Regions from separate parts of the Achromobacter aegrifaciens genome, predicted to be linked through region 1. Evidence: riboswitches for the same ligand, from Rfam matches in the RefSeq annotation. Region 1 holds a riboswitch; the other holds the start of a gene.
The links. Region 1 has a riboswitch for glycine ahead of gcvT (glycine cleavage system aminomethyltransferase GcvT). Riboswitches for the same ligand answer to the same signal wherever they lie in the genome.
Positions count from the first base shown of each region.

Region 2: linked by a shared signal. The riboswitch ahead of HV793_RS24885 (D-amino acid dehydrogenase) and the one ahead of gcvT (glycine cleavage system aminomethyltransferase GcvT) in region 1 are both predicted to bind glycine.

Region 1 is NZ_CADIKO010000001.1:563,856-570,917, reverse strand. It holds gene HV793_RS02725 (arginine/lysine/ornithine decarboxylase) at 1-310, shown strand, start outside; gene HV793_RS02720 (BaiN/RdsA family NAD(P)/FAD-dependent oxidoreductase) at 310-1,512, shown strand; gene HV793_RS02715 (superoxide dismutase) at 1,663-2,277, shown strand; gene HV793_RS02710 (ZIP family metal transporter) at 2,308-3,201, shown strand; glycine riboswitch at 3,256-3,351, shown strand; glycine riboswitch at 3,387-3,509, shown strand; gene gcvT (glycine cleavage system aminomethyltransferase GcvT) at 3,596-4,696, shown strand; gene gcvH (glycine cleavage system protein GcvH) at 4,795-5,172, shown strand; gene gcvP (aminomethyl-transferring glycine dehydrogenase) at 5,276-7,062, shown strand, end outside.
Region 2 is NZ_CADIKO010000004.1:68,827-75,888, forward strand. It holds gene HV793_RS24870 (NAD/NADP-dependent octopine/nopaline dehydrogenase family protein) at 1-510, shown strand, start outside; gene HV793_RS24875 (3-hydroxybutyryl-CoA dehydrogenase) at 527-1,522, shown strand; gene ampC (class C beta-lactamase) at 1,528-2,688, opposite strand; glycine riboswitch at 2,817-2,908, shown strand; glycine riboswitch at 2,910-3,001, shown strand; gene HV793_RS24885 (D-amino acid dehydrogenase) at 3,046-4,275, shown strand; gene HV793_RS24890 (metal-dependent hydrolase family protein) at 4,313-5,623, opposite strand; gene HV793_RS24895 (alpha/beta fold hydrolase) at 5,689-6,471, opposite strand; gene HV793_RS24900 (helix-turn-helix domain-containing protein) at 6,730-7,062, shown strand, end outside.

The DNA of each region.
Region 1 (7,062 bases):
GAGCGACATGGTGCCGGCCCTCAAGCCGTCGGATGCCTTCGCCCGCATGGCGCACCGCGAGGTCGAGCGCGTCGACATCGACAAGCTCGAAGGCCGCGTCACTGGCGTGCTGCTGACCCCGTATCCTCCGGGCATCCCGCTCTTGATCCCGGGCGAACGCTTCAACCGCACCATCGTCCAGTACCTGCAGTTCGCGCGCGAGTTCAACCAGCGCTTCCCGGGCTTCGAAACCTACATCCACGGCCTGGCCGACGAAGTGGGTCCGGATGGCGAAAAGCGCTACTACGTCGACTGCCTGATCGAAGACTGATGTTCGATGTAGCAGTACTCGGCGCCGGCGCCGCGGGCATGATGTGTGCCGCGGTCGCCGGCCAGCGCGGCTTGCGCGTGGTGCTGGTCGACCACGCCGAGCGCCTGGCGGAGAAGATCCGCATTTCCGGCGGCGGCCGCTGCAACTTCACCAATATCGGCGCCGGCCCCGCCAACTTCCTCTCCGACAATCCGCATTTCTGCCGTTCGGCCTTGGCCGGTTACACGCCGCAGGATTTCCTGGCGCTGATGAAGCGCCACCACATCGCCTGGCATGAGAAGCATCGCGGCCAGCTGTTCTGCGACGATTCCAGCGAATCCATCATCGAAATGCTGCGCGCGGAGTGCGACGCGGGCAGGGTGCAGTGGCGCATGGGATGCTCGGTGGCCGAGATCGGCCATGGCGAGCAGGGTTACGAGCTGCGCACCAGCCAGGGCACGATCCGCGCCGCGAAACTGGTGATCGCGACCGGCGGCATGGCCATTCCCCAACTGGGCGCCACCGATTTCGGCCTGAAGATCGCGCGGCAGTTCGGCCTGAAGGTCGTGGAACCGCGTCCCGCCCTGGTGCCGCTGACCTTCGATGCCGAGCAGTGGCGGTCCCTTTCCGAATTGTCCGGCGTGGCGCTGGAGGTCAATCTGCACACGGGGCAGGGCAAGGCGCGCGGCGAGTTCCTCGAGGACCTGCTCTTTACCCATCGCGGCCTGTCCGGACCTGCCATTCTGCAGATCTCCAGCTACTGGAAACCTGGCGAGCCCATCGTGATCGATCTGGCGCCTGGCCGCGACCTGGCGGAAGAACTGCTGGCGTCGAAGTCGGGCAACCGGCAGCAGCTGCATACCGTCCTGGCGGGCCTCTGGCCCAAGCGCCTGGCTGACCGCTGGCTGCACCTGGCGGAGCAGGGCGGCAAGCCGGGCCTGGCGGCGCTGCGCCTGGCCGACGCACCGGACAAGACCCTGCGCACGCTGGCCCAGGACATCCATCAGTGGAGCCTGGTGCCCAGCGGCACGGCTGGCTACAAGAAGGCCGAAGTCATGCGCGGCGGCGTGGACACGCGCGGCCTGGACCAGAAGTCCATGCAGGCAAAGACCGTCGCCGGCCTCTATTTCATCGGCGAAGCCGTGGACGTCACGGGTTGGCTGGGCGGCTACAACTTCCAGTGGGCCTGGGCTTCGGGCGTGGCCTGCGGCAAGGCGCTGTAGCGTCCTCTGGCGGGACAGGGCGCCGATAGGCCGGCGCTATGGCAGGTATTGGAAGCCTGCCATTGTTATATCAAATAAAAATACTTATCATTTATGTTTTCGATATTGATCCAAGCCCTGAATCGGGGGGCGGATCCAACGGAGACATGCATGGCCTACACTCTTCCGCCCCTGCCGTATGCCTACGACGCCCTGGAACCTCACATCGACGCGATGACGATGGAGATCCACTACAGCAAGCACCATCAGACCTACGTCAACAGCCTGAACGCTGCGCTGGAAGGCGCGGGCATCGTCACCAACGAGCCGGTCGAGTCCCTGGTGGCGCGGCTGGAGCAGTTGCCCGAAGCCATCCGCGGCGCCGTGCGCAACCACGGCGGGGGCCACGCCAACCACAGCCTGTTCTGGTCGGTCATGTCGCCCGAGGGCGGGGGTGAGCCGGACGGCGCATTGGCAGCGGCCATCGAGTCCGAACTGGGCGGGCAGGCCGCCTTCCGCGACGCGTTCACCAAGGCTGCGCTGACCCGCTTCGGCAGCGGCTGGGCCTGGCTCTCGGTGACGCCGGCCGGCAAGCTTGCGGTGGAAAGCAGCGCCAACCAGGACAGCCCCCTGATGCACGGCAACACGCCCATCCTGGGACTGGACGTGTGGGAGCACGCCTACTACCTGAAGTACCAGAACCGCAGGCCCGAGTACATCGGCGCCTTTTACAATGTCGTGAATTGGCCTGAAGTGGCGCGCCGCTACGCGGCAGCCCAGCGCTGAGCGCATCTCTCGCAAGGAGGGCAGCGGCACATGAATACCTTCAGCCGTCATCGCGTGCGGCCGGCGGCCACCAGCATCAGCGTGTGGACCCTGGCCGTATTGGTGGCATGCCTGGGCCTGCACCAGTTGTGGGCCTATCTGGACGTGCGCGCGCCGCACGTGGCCGATGCCCTCCTGGGCGGGCTGGTGGCCGCGGGCGCTACTGCCCTGGGTACTTTGCCCATCCTGTTTGCTCGGACCATCCCCCAGAAAATGCAGGACAGCATGTTCGGCTTCGGCGCCGGCGTGATGCTGGCCGCCAGCGCCTTCTCGCTGGTGGCGCCGGGCATCGCCGCGGGCCGCGACCTGGGCTATGGCCCCTGGGGCGCCGGCTTGACGGTGGGCGCGGCCGTACTGCTGGGGGCGGCGGTGCTGCTGCTCATGGACCGTACCCTGCCGCACGAACATTTCATCAAGGGCCGGGAAGGCATCGAGGCGCACCGCCTGCGCCGCACTTGGCTGTTCGTCTTCGCCATCACCCTGCATAACCTGCCGGAAGGCCTGGCCATAGGCGTGGGCTACGCGGGCAACGACGCCATGCGCGGCACCGCGCTGGCCACCGGCATTGCGATCCAGGACATTCCCGAAGGGCTGGTGGTGGCGGTGGCGCTGCTGGCGGCGGGCTATCAGCGCGCCTTCGCGGTGGCGCTGGGCATGCTGTCCGGCCTGGTCGAGCCGCTGGGCGCGGTGCTCGGCGCCGCAGTGGTCGGCTGGTCCGAGCCGCTTCTGCCCTGGGGCCTGGGTTTTGCCGCAGGCGCCATGCTGTTCGTGATCAGCCACGAGATCATCCCCGAATCGCACCGCAAGGGGCATGAGGTCTACGCGACCTGCGGCCTGATGCTGGGTTTCGTGCTGATGATGCTGCTGGACACGGCGCTGGGCTGAGCCGCCGCGGGCATTCCCTGGCCGCGGCTTTCGTTGTATGCTTGCGCCGCTGTCACGCATGTTGCGGGAGAGAGCGGCCTGTACGTCCGGCCGCCGCCGAAGGCGCAATTCGCCCGGAATCGCTCAGGTAACCCATACCGCCCATGCTTGCCCTGTCCCGGTTTTCTCACCGTGCGGACGCGGCAAAACAGTACTCTGGAGAGACCTGGCGCCGACCCTGAACTAGGGACATAGCGAGCAGCCCAGGCGCCGAAGGTGCAAACCCGCCATGCGGGGCAACTCTCAGGCAAAAGGACAGAGGGGCGGAAGATTCAGCCGTTGTACAAGCGCACCCCGCTTGGCACCACTGGCATTCCGTAACCCTGGCAACACTGCCGCCCCGGAGTTTCCGCGCATGTCCGCAACCCTCAAACGCACCCCGCTGGCCGAAGAACATATCGCCTCTGGCGCCCGCATGGTCGACTTCGGCGGCTGGGACATGCCGCTGGCCTACGGTTCGCAGCTGGAAGAGCACCACGCCGTGCGCCAGGACGCCGGCATGTTCGATGTGTCGCACATGCTGAACGTCGACGTGGCCGGTCCCGACGCGTTCGCCTTCCTGCAGCGCCTGGTCGCCAACGACGTGTCCAAGCTGACCGTGCCCGGCAAGGCGTTGTACAGCTGCATGCTGAACCCGCAAGGCGGCGTGATCGACGACCTGATCATCTATTTCTTCGCCGCCGACGAATGGCGCGTCGTGGTCAACGCAGGCACGGCCGACAAGGACGTCGCCTGGATGCAGCGCGTCAAGCAGGCTGGCCAGTTCGACGTTGCCATCACGCCGCGCCGCGATCTGGCCATGGTGGCCGTGCAAGGCCCCAACGCCCGCGCCAAGGTCTGGGCCGCGCGCCCGGCCTGGCAGGCCGCCAGCGAGCCGCTTACCCCCTTCGTGGCCGCCCGCGTGGGCGACGACACCCTGGTGGCCCGTACCGGCTACACCGGCGAGGACGGCTTTGAAATCGTGCTGCCGGCCGCCGAAGTCGTGCAGCTGTGGCGCGACCTGGTCGCCCAGGGCGTGCGGCCCTGCGGCCTGGGCGCGCGCGACACGCTGCGCCTGGAAGCCGGCATGAATCTGTACGGCCAGGACATGGACGAGCTGACCCAGCCCGACCAGGCCGGCCTGACCTGGACCGTGTCCCTGAAGAACGCCGAGCGCCGCTTCATCGGTCGCGACGCGCTGGAACAATTCGCTACCCCCGCCACCTTCATCGGCCTGAAGCTGCAAGAACGCGGCGTGATGCGCGCGCACATGGCCGTGCGCACCAAGGAAGGCACGGGCGAGCTCACCAGCGGCACCATGTCGCCCACGCTGGGCGTATCGATCGGCTTTGCCCGTCTGCCTCAAGGCGTCAAGCCGGGCGACACGGTCGAAGTCGACATCCGCGGTAAGTGGGTGCCCGCCCTGGCCTGCAAATTGCCGTTCGTGCGTAACGGCAAAGCGGTCGAACACTCGTAAACTCGAAGCTTCGCGCGAGCCGCCGGCCCCTGGGGCGACGGCCGCCCGCGCGAGGCGCGCAACACCATTCATCTACCCGCATTCCCTCAGGAGTTCCCATGAGTCTGCCCACCGATCGCAAGTACACCGAGTCCCATGAATGGGTCAAAGCCGAAGGCGATGTGTTCGTCGTCGGCATCACCGATACCGCCCAGGATCAATTGGGCGACCTGGTCTTCGTTGGCGACGTGAAGGTCGGCGCCAAGCTGAACGCCGGTGAAACCGCTGGCGTGGTCGAATCGGTCAAGGCCGCTTCGGACATCTACGCTCCCGTGGCTGGCGAGATCGTCGCGTTCAACGAAGAGCTGGAAAACAATCCCAACCTGATCAACGAATCGGCCTTCACCGCCTGGATCTTCAAGATCAAGCCGGTCAACGCCGCCGACGCCGACAAGCTGCTCGACGCCGCCGGCTACGAAGCCGTCGCCAACGGCTAAGCCAGCCTGGCTGGAACGGGCGCAGGGCACCCGCCACGCGCCTGTTCCGCAAGATGCAATACCGTCCGTCCTCCGACGACACCCGCTATCCCGAGACCTCTCCATGTCGCGCGCCCTAGACACCCACACCGACTTCATTCCCCGCCACATCGGCCCTTCCGACGCCGACCAGGCCGCCATGCTTGCCGTCATCGGCAGCGCCAGCCTGGACGCCCTGATCGAAGAAGTCGTGCCGCCCAAGATCCGCAGCCAGGCCCCGCTCGCGCTGCCCGCCTCGCGCAGCGAAACCGACGTGCTGGCCGAACTGAAGCAGATCGCCGGCCGCAACAAGGTCTACCGCAGCTACATCGGCCAGGGGTACTACGGCACGCAGACGCCCAACGTGGTGTTGCGCAACATTCTTGAGAATCCCGCCTGGTACACGGCCTACACGCCTTACCAGCCCGAGATCTCGCAGGGCCGCCTCGAAGCCCTGCTGAACTACCAGACCATGGTCGCGGACCTGACCGGGCTGGACATCTCCAACGCCTCGCTGCTGGACGAAAGCACCGCCGCCGCCGAAGCCATGACGCTGGCGCGCCGCAGCGCCAAGTCGAAGAGCCCGGTGTTCTTCATTTCGCGCCACGTGCATCCCCAGACCATCGAAGTCGTGCGCACGCGCGCCGAAGGCCTGGACATCGAAATCACCATCGGCGACGAGGCCGAAGGCCTGCCCGAGTGCTTCGGCGTGCTGCTGCAGTACCCGCACAGCACCGGCTCCGTCGCCGACTACCGCAAGCTGGCCGAAGCCGCGCATGCGCAAGGCGCCATCGTGGCCGTCGCGACTGACCTGCTGGCGCTGGCCCTGCTGGCCGCGCCCGGAGAATGGGGCGCGGATATCGCCATCGGTTCGGCCCAGCGCTTTGGCGTGCCGTTCGGTTTCGGCGGCCCGCATGCCGGCTTCATGGCCTGCAAGGACGCCTTCAAGCGCAACATGGCTGGCCGCCTGGTCGGTGTGTCCAAGGACGCGCAGGGCAACCCGGCCATGCGCCTGGCGCTGCAGACGCGCGAACAGCACATCCGCCGCGAAAAGGCCACTTCCAACATCTGCACCGCGCAAGTGCTGCTGGCCGTGATGGCTGGCATGTATGCCGTGTGGCACGGTCCGGCCGGCATCCGCCGCATCGCCGAGCGCGTGCAGCGCAGCACCGCCATCCTGCGCGCCGAACTTGTCAAATTGGGCGTGAAGGTCGTCAACGACACCTTCTTCGACACGCTGCTGCTGGAAACCGGGGCGGCCACGCCCGCCATCCTGACCGCCGCCGATTGCGCGCACATCAACCTGCGCCGCGTCGATGGCGCCCGCCTGGCGGTGTCGCTGGACGAGACCGTGACCGCGGCTGACCTGCAGGCGCTGGTCAACGTCTTCGCCGCCGGCCTGGAACGCGATGACGTCGAACTCGACATCGACGCGCTGGACGCGGCCGCCGCCAGCGGCATTCCCGCCGGCGTGGCGCGCGAAAGCGCGATCCTGACGCACCCGGTGTTCTCCAGCGTGCAGTCGGAAACCGACATGCTGCGCTACCTGCGCAAGCTGGCCGACAAGGATCTGGCGCTGGACCGCACCATGATTCCGCTGGGCTCGTGCACCATGAAGCTCAACGCGACCGCCGAGATGATCCCCATCACCTGGCCCGAGTTCGCGCTGATCCACCCGTTCGCGCCGGCTTCGCAAAGCCAGGGCTACAACGAACTGATCGACCGCCTGTCGGCCGCGCTGTGCGAGATCACCGGCTACGACAACATCAGCCTGCAGCCCAACTCGGGCGCGCAGGGCGAGTACGCAGGCCTCCTGGCCATCCGCGGCTACCATCAGGCCAACGGCCAGCATCAGCGCAACATCTGCCTGAT
Region 2 (7,062 bases), on a different contig from region 1:
AACGCCGGCCCCATCATCCATCCGCCGCTCATCATGATGAATGCAGGGCCGCTGGAACACTTCGACAAATGGGACATCCACAACGAAGGCACCCAGGCCTCCATACGGCGCGTGACCGACGCGCTGGACGCGGAGCGCATCGCCATCCGTGTGGCCCTGGGCTATGCCGCGCCCCACTTCCCGTTGGCCGACCACTATGCCGCCGAAGGCGATGAATGGATGTACGGCCGCGGCGCCCATGGCAAGCTCACCGACAGCGGCGACTGGCGCGAGGACATAGACCTGCACACGCACCGCTACATGCTCGAAGACACGCGGCTCGGCCTGTCATTCCTGGTGTCCGCCGGCCGCTGGGCGGGCGTGCCGACGCCGGTCGCGCAAGGCCTGCTGAGCCTGGCCAGCGCGGTCACCGGCCGCGACCTCTACGCGGAAGGACGCACATTCGAACGCCTGGGCCTGGACCGCCTGTCGCACGCGGACATGCGCCAGCTTCTGGCCGAAGGCTGCTGACACGGAGATGCAAGCCATGAATGAAAAAATGTGCGTAGTCGGCGCCGGCCGCATGGGCGTGGGCATCACGCTGTCATACATCCATGCGGGACTGGACGTCACGCTGATAGACATCAAATCGCGCACGTCCGCCGAGCAGGCCGGGTACTTCGCCCGTGTGCGGGACGACCTGCGCCGCGAGCTCGGCATCCTGTGCAGCCTGGGCTTGCTCGACGCCGCGCAGGCGGAGGTTGCGCTGGCGCGCGTGCGCCTATGCACGCGCGAGGATGCGGAGGCAGACCTGCGGCAGGCGCGCGTGGTGTTCGAAGCCGTGCCTGAACGCCTGGACGCCAAGCGCGATGCCTTTGTATGGCTGGGAGCGGCCTGCGCGCCGGACAGCATCATCGCGTCCACCACGTCCACCTTTCTGATCACCGAGCTGGCGGAACTGGTGCAAAACCCGCAGCGCTTCCTGAACGCGCACTGGCTCAACCCCGCCTACCTGATACCGCTGGTGGAAGTGAGCCGCGGCCCGCAGACCAGCGAGGCCGCGACGCAAGGGCTGCTGGCAGCGCTGCGCCTGGCGGGCAAGAAGCCCGTGCAGTGCGCCCCCGCCGCGGGCTACATCGTGCCCCGCATCCAGGCCCTGGCCATGAACGAAGCGGCCCGCATGGTGGAGGAAGGCGTGGCCAGCGCCGAAGACATCGACACGGCCGTGCGCCTGGGCTTCGGCCTGCGTTTTTCGGTTCTGGGGCTGCTGGAGTTCATCGACTGGGGCGGCGGCGACATTCTCTACTACGCCTCGCGCTACCTCGCCGGTGCCATCGATCCGCGCTTCTCCTCGCCTGCGGTCATCGCCCGCAATATGGAACAAGGGCGCAACGGGCTGCGCGACGGCCAGGGCTTCTATGACTACGCCGGCATGGACGTGAATGCCTACAAGATGGAGCGGCTGGCGCAATTGTGCAAGCGCCTGGAAGTGATGGACCTGCTGCCCCGCTACGACGCGGCGAGGCAGCCGCCCGCGCGATAGCGGGCCTATTGCTCCAGCTCGCCCAGGATCCGGTACGCCAGCCGGACCCTGGCCTCGTTGGGATAATTCCGGTTGGCCAGTATCACGATGCCCAGCTTCTTCGACGGCACGAACGCCACATAACCGCCGAAGCCATTGGTCGAACCCGTCTTGTTGATCCACACGGTCTCCTGCGGCGGCAGCGGCGGGTTCAACGCCGCCACGGGCTGGCTCTGGCTGTTGTAGTTGCCGGCATTGGCCGTCAACAGCGCGTCCAGCGTTGCCGGATAGCGCAATTGCTCCCAGACCAGATCCTGGGTCATGTCGCCCAGCTGGAAATAGCCGACGTGCGTCTGCGCGATTGCGCCGCGCAGCTCGGCATCGGCGAGGTTCAAACCCATGTTCGCGTCGACGAAGCGGATCAGGTCGCGTGCGCTGGTCTTCACGCCGTAGGCCTCGTCGGCCAGCACGCCCGGATTCACGCGCACGGGGGCATCCTGCTTGTTGTAGCCCTGCGCGTAGTCCGCCATCCTGGCGGCGGGCACGTCGATGTAGGTGCTGGTCAGGCCCAGCTTCGGAAACAGGTCCCGCTCCATGGCCGCCTTGAACGGCCGGTTCAGGCTCTTGGCCGCCACCATGCCCAGCATGCCGATACTGGGGTTGGCGTAGGTGCGATACGTGCCAGCGGCATGCTCGGGCTTCCAGGCCTTGAGATAGGCCATCAGCTGCGCCTGGTTCTTGATCGCGTCGGGCACCTGCAAGGGGAAGCCGCCGGTCGTGTGCGTCCCCAGGTTGATCAGGCTCAGCTTGGCGAAGTCGCTGCCGGCGAGCTCCGGCAGGTACTTGGCCGGACTGTCGCTCAAGGCCAGGCGGCCGCGCACCTGTGCATAGGCTGCCAGGGTTGCCGTGTAGGTCTTGCTGATGGAGCCGATCTCGTACAGCGTATCGCTGCCGGCAGGCCTGCCGGTCTGCCTGGACGCCACGCCATAGTTGTAGAAATGCTGTGTCCCGTTGCGGGTCACGGCGATCGACATGCCCGCAATGCCGTGTTCGCGCATGACGGCCTGGACCGCCTCGTCGACCTTGCGGTCCGTCTCTGCCTGGCCGGCCTGCGCCAGCGCGCAGCCTGCGGCCATCAGCGCAAACAATCCCGTGCGCAGCATGCTGTTCAAGCGCATTCTCGTCATTCCCTGTCGTGTCGGATCCGTGGCGCCGCGACGGCGGCGCGCATGCATCGTAGCGCGATGCGACGCCTTATTGGTACTAACCCTTGGTCTCATCCCAGGGGAATTTGGCTATTCTCGCCTCGTCGATCCAAAACCCCGCAGAAGAGACCTGCCCCCGCGGCAGGCGCCGACGGAGCAACCGCCCCGGAAACTCTCAGGCAAACAGGACTGCGCGGTCTAGACAATCTGGAGAGAGGCGCCAAGCGCGCCCACCGAAGGGGAACCCGCCGCCGTCTGCGCCGCGGGTGAAGCTCTCAGGTACAGAGACAGATGGGGTGCTGCGGCCGGGTGGCCGCGGCCACTCAATCTGGAGCCATCATGCCCCGCATCGCCATCATTGGCGCCGGTATCACCGGCGTCACGTCCGCCTATGCCTTGAGCAAACTGGGATATCACGTCACTGTCTATGACCGCCAGCGCTATCCGGCCATGGAGACCTCCTACGCCAACGGCGGCCAGTTGTCGGCCAGCAACGCCGAGGTCTGGAACAGCACCGCCACCATCATGAAAGGCCTGCGCTGGCTCGGCCGCCACAACGCGCCGCTGCTACTCAATCCCCGCTTCAGCTGGCACAAGTACTCCTGGCTGGCGCAGTTCATCGGACAGATCCGCAACTACCGCCGCAACACGATCGAGACCACCCGGCTGGCCATCGCCGCGCGCCAGCATCTGTACGCCATGGCGGAAGAAGAAGGCATAGATTTCGACCTGGAGCGCCGCGGCATCCTGCACATCTACCACGACGCCGCCAGCTTCGAGACCGCGCGCCGCGCCAATGCCCTGCTGCAGGAAGGCGGGCTGGAGCGCTACGCGGTGTCGCCCGAGGAAGCGCGCAGCATCGAGCCCACGCTGCAAACCGCCTGCCATGGCGGCTTCTACACGCCTTCGGACGCCACCGGCGACATCCACAAGTTCACCAGCGGCCTGGCTCGCGCCTGCGAACGCCGCGGCGTGCGCTTCGCGCAGGACGCGGACATCCGCAACATCAGCCTGGACGGCGCGCCCTACGTGCTCGACGTCGTACGCGAAGGCGGCACGCGCCGCGAACAGCACGAGGCCGACGCCATCGTCGTCTGCGCCGGCGCCGTCAGCCGGCAGTTCGCCAGGCAGCTGGGCGACACGCTCAACATCTACCCGGTCAAGGGCTACTCCATCAGCGTGCATCTGGACGACGCCGCCAGCCAGGCGGCCGCGCCGCGCGTCAGCCTGCTGGACGAAGCCGCCAAGATCGTCACCAGCCGCCTAGGCGACCGCTTCCGCGTGGCCGGCACGGCGGAGTTCAATGGCTTCAACATGGACATCCGCGCGGAGCGCGTGCAGCCCCTGGTGGACTGGACCCGCAAGCACTTCCCCGGCATCCGAACTTCGCGCGTGGTGCCGTGGTGCGGGCTGCGGCCCATGACTCCGAGCATGATGCCCCGCGTGGGCCCGGGCAGGCGGCCCGGCGTGTTTTACAACACGGGGCATGGGCACCTGGGCTGGACCTTGTCGGCGGCGACGGCGCAGATGCTGGCAGCTAGCGTGAGGGAGGGGGTGGGAGAGGCTTGAGCGGGTGAACGCGGCGCCTGGAAAGGCGCCGCCAGACTCACAACACCAGCGCAGCTTCCCTGCCCGCCTCGGCACGCAGCGGCTCCGCATCCAACCCCTGCCGGGAAATGTCCTTACACACCTCCCCATCCTTCATCACCAGCAAGATCCGCTCCGGATCCACCAGCAACGACAGATCCTTCAGCGGATCCCCATCGACCATGACCACGTCCGCCAGATAGCCAGGACGCAGCATGCCCAATTCGTGCGGACGTTGCATGATCTCGCCGCCCAGCCGGGTGGCGGACACGAGCGCTTCGGTCGGGGTCATGCCGATGTAGTCCACGAAGTACTGGAGGTCGCGGGCGTTGGTGCCGTGGGGCATCCAGGCAAAACCGTAGTCGCCGCCGGGCAGGATGCGGATGCCGCGCTTGTGCATCTTGCGCAGCGACTCCGAGGCGATTTCCAGCTCGCGCTTGTAGCCCATCTGTTCGGCGATGGCGGGCGTGATGCCGTATTCGGAAGCGTTGAAGGCGGTGCGGATCAGCCAGCCTATGCCGGGCGCAACGAAATGGCGGTCCTTGTTGGCTTCCAGCATGTCGAGCGCCTCTTCGTCGGCGAAGCTGGCGTGGTAGATCATCTCGATGCCATGGCGCACGCATTGCTTGACTGACTCGCTGGAGCGCGCATGCGCCGCGACCCGCTTGCCATAGCGCTTGGCCTCGTTCGCCAGCATGGCGATTTCGTCTTCGGCGAAGGGCGACATCTCGGCCGGCAGGCCGGCGATGTACTCGCCCGACAGGTTGATCTTCAGGTGGTCGACGCCGTACTTGATGAAGGTGCGCGCCGAGCGCCGGATCTCTTCGGGGCCACAGCACACGCTGCCGAAGCTCAGTTCGTCGAACGGCATGTGCGGCAGCGAGTTGTCGCCCAGCGCGCCTATGGTTGTGATCTCCTGGCTGCCGGCCAGGTAGCGCGGCCCCGGGCATTCGCCGGCATTGATGGCATTGCGCAGCACCACGTCCAGGCGCGGTTTGGCCGCGGCCGCGCCGATGGCCGAGGTCCAGCCCATTTCCAGATAGCGTTTGGCCACGCGCACGCACCAGAGTATGTGCTCTTCCGGCGGCATGAACTGGATCGCGGCCAGCGTGGGCTGGTCGTTCCAGGAAAAATGCGTATGCGCTTCCGTCATGCCCGGCATCAGGAAGCGGCCGCGCCCATCGATGATGCGCGCACCCTCCCGGCTCACCTGCTCGGGCGTGCGCGCGACCTGCGAAATGCGCGCGCCGTCGATCAGCACCTCGCCTTGAAAAGGCTGCTTGCCGCTGCCATCGAAGATGACGACGTTGGTAATGGCAATTCTGGACATGACAGGTCTCCTCCGGCCCGCGTTTGGGGCCGATTTCTTATGTTGAAACGCCAGGAAAACGTGGCTTAGCGCAGCGCCGCGTGGAACTCCCGCAGGGCCTCGGTGCAGGCCTGGGGCTTTTCGTAGGTGGTCCAGTGGCCGCATCCGTCCAGCACGATGCGGCGGCTGCCTGGCATGCGCGCGGCCAGGGCCTCGACATTGCCGGGCGGCGCCACGCCGTCCTGATCGCCGGTGACCAGCAGGGCCGGCGCGCCGATAGTCTCGACGGCGGCCGGCTGCGCATCCGCCAGCGCCTCGCAGCTCTGCGCATAGCCTTGCGGCGGTTGGCGCATCACGCTCTCGCGCACGAGCGCCAGCACGGCGGGTTGATCCTGCTTGGTCTGGGCGCTGGTCGCGCCTTTGACGATGGCGTCGGCGATCTCCTGCATGGCCGCGTCGCCGCCGCGCGCCAGCTCCGCACGCGCGCGGATGCCGGGCCGGCCCGCGTCGGGCGGAGCGGCCAGCGGGCCGAACAGGGCCAGCGACTTGACCCTGCCCGGATGCGCCACGGCAAGATGCTGGGCCACGACGGTTCCGAGCGAATGGGCGGCGACATGCGCCACATCGATATCCAATGCGTCCAGCAGTCCGACCAACGCGTCCACGTAGGTAGCGATGGACAGGCGCTTTTCGCCCAGCGGCGAACGAGCGCTGCCCGGTAGATCAGGACGGATCACGCGGAAACCGTCGAAGGCGCCCATGACGGGCGTCCAGGTATTCGAGGAACCGCCCAGGCCGTGTATGCACAACAGTGCCGGCCCCTCGCCGTCGATTTCCACGGCCATGCCGTTGACGTGTTGCGTGCTCATGCTGCCGCCTCCCTTTATCTGAACAGTCGCTGTTTGCATCGGCACCGCGCCGGCAATTTTTCAGGACTGTATCGGCGCAGGCGGTGGCGCGCTTATCGCTGCGTGCGCGGACTTATCGCAGAGTCAGATTTTGTGCCTAGTGAATACACCTAGCGCGGACAAACGCGTAAACGCCCATAAAATTCCCTGAGCGCCGCACCCGCCCGCACGCAGGCCCAGGCTTGCGCGACGAGGCGATAAGAAAAACGGGAGACAGACATGCAGGAGACCTACGCCTTGCACGAAGGCGCGTTCGGCCGCGCCGTTGTGCTGGAACTGCGCGACGACCTGATCGCGCACGCGCATGCGGAAGTGCAGCTGGCCCTGTGGCTGGGCGGCGCGCGCGTGCTGGGGCATGTCGGCCAGACTCCGGTCCCCTACAGCGAACACCTGGCGCTAGGCACCAATACGTACGAATCGCACGACGCCAGACTGCTCGAACGGTCGGGCCCGGCCATCTTCCTGGTGCTCTACATCGCCAAGCCCTGGCTGGACGAACGGCGGGCCGCCACGGGGCGGCCATTCCACTTCGCGGCGCCGGGCGTGCCCATC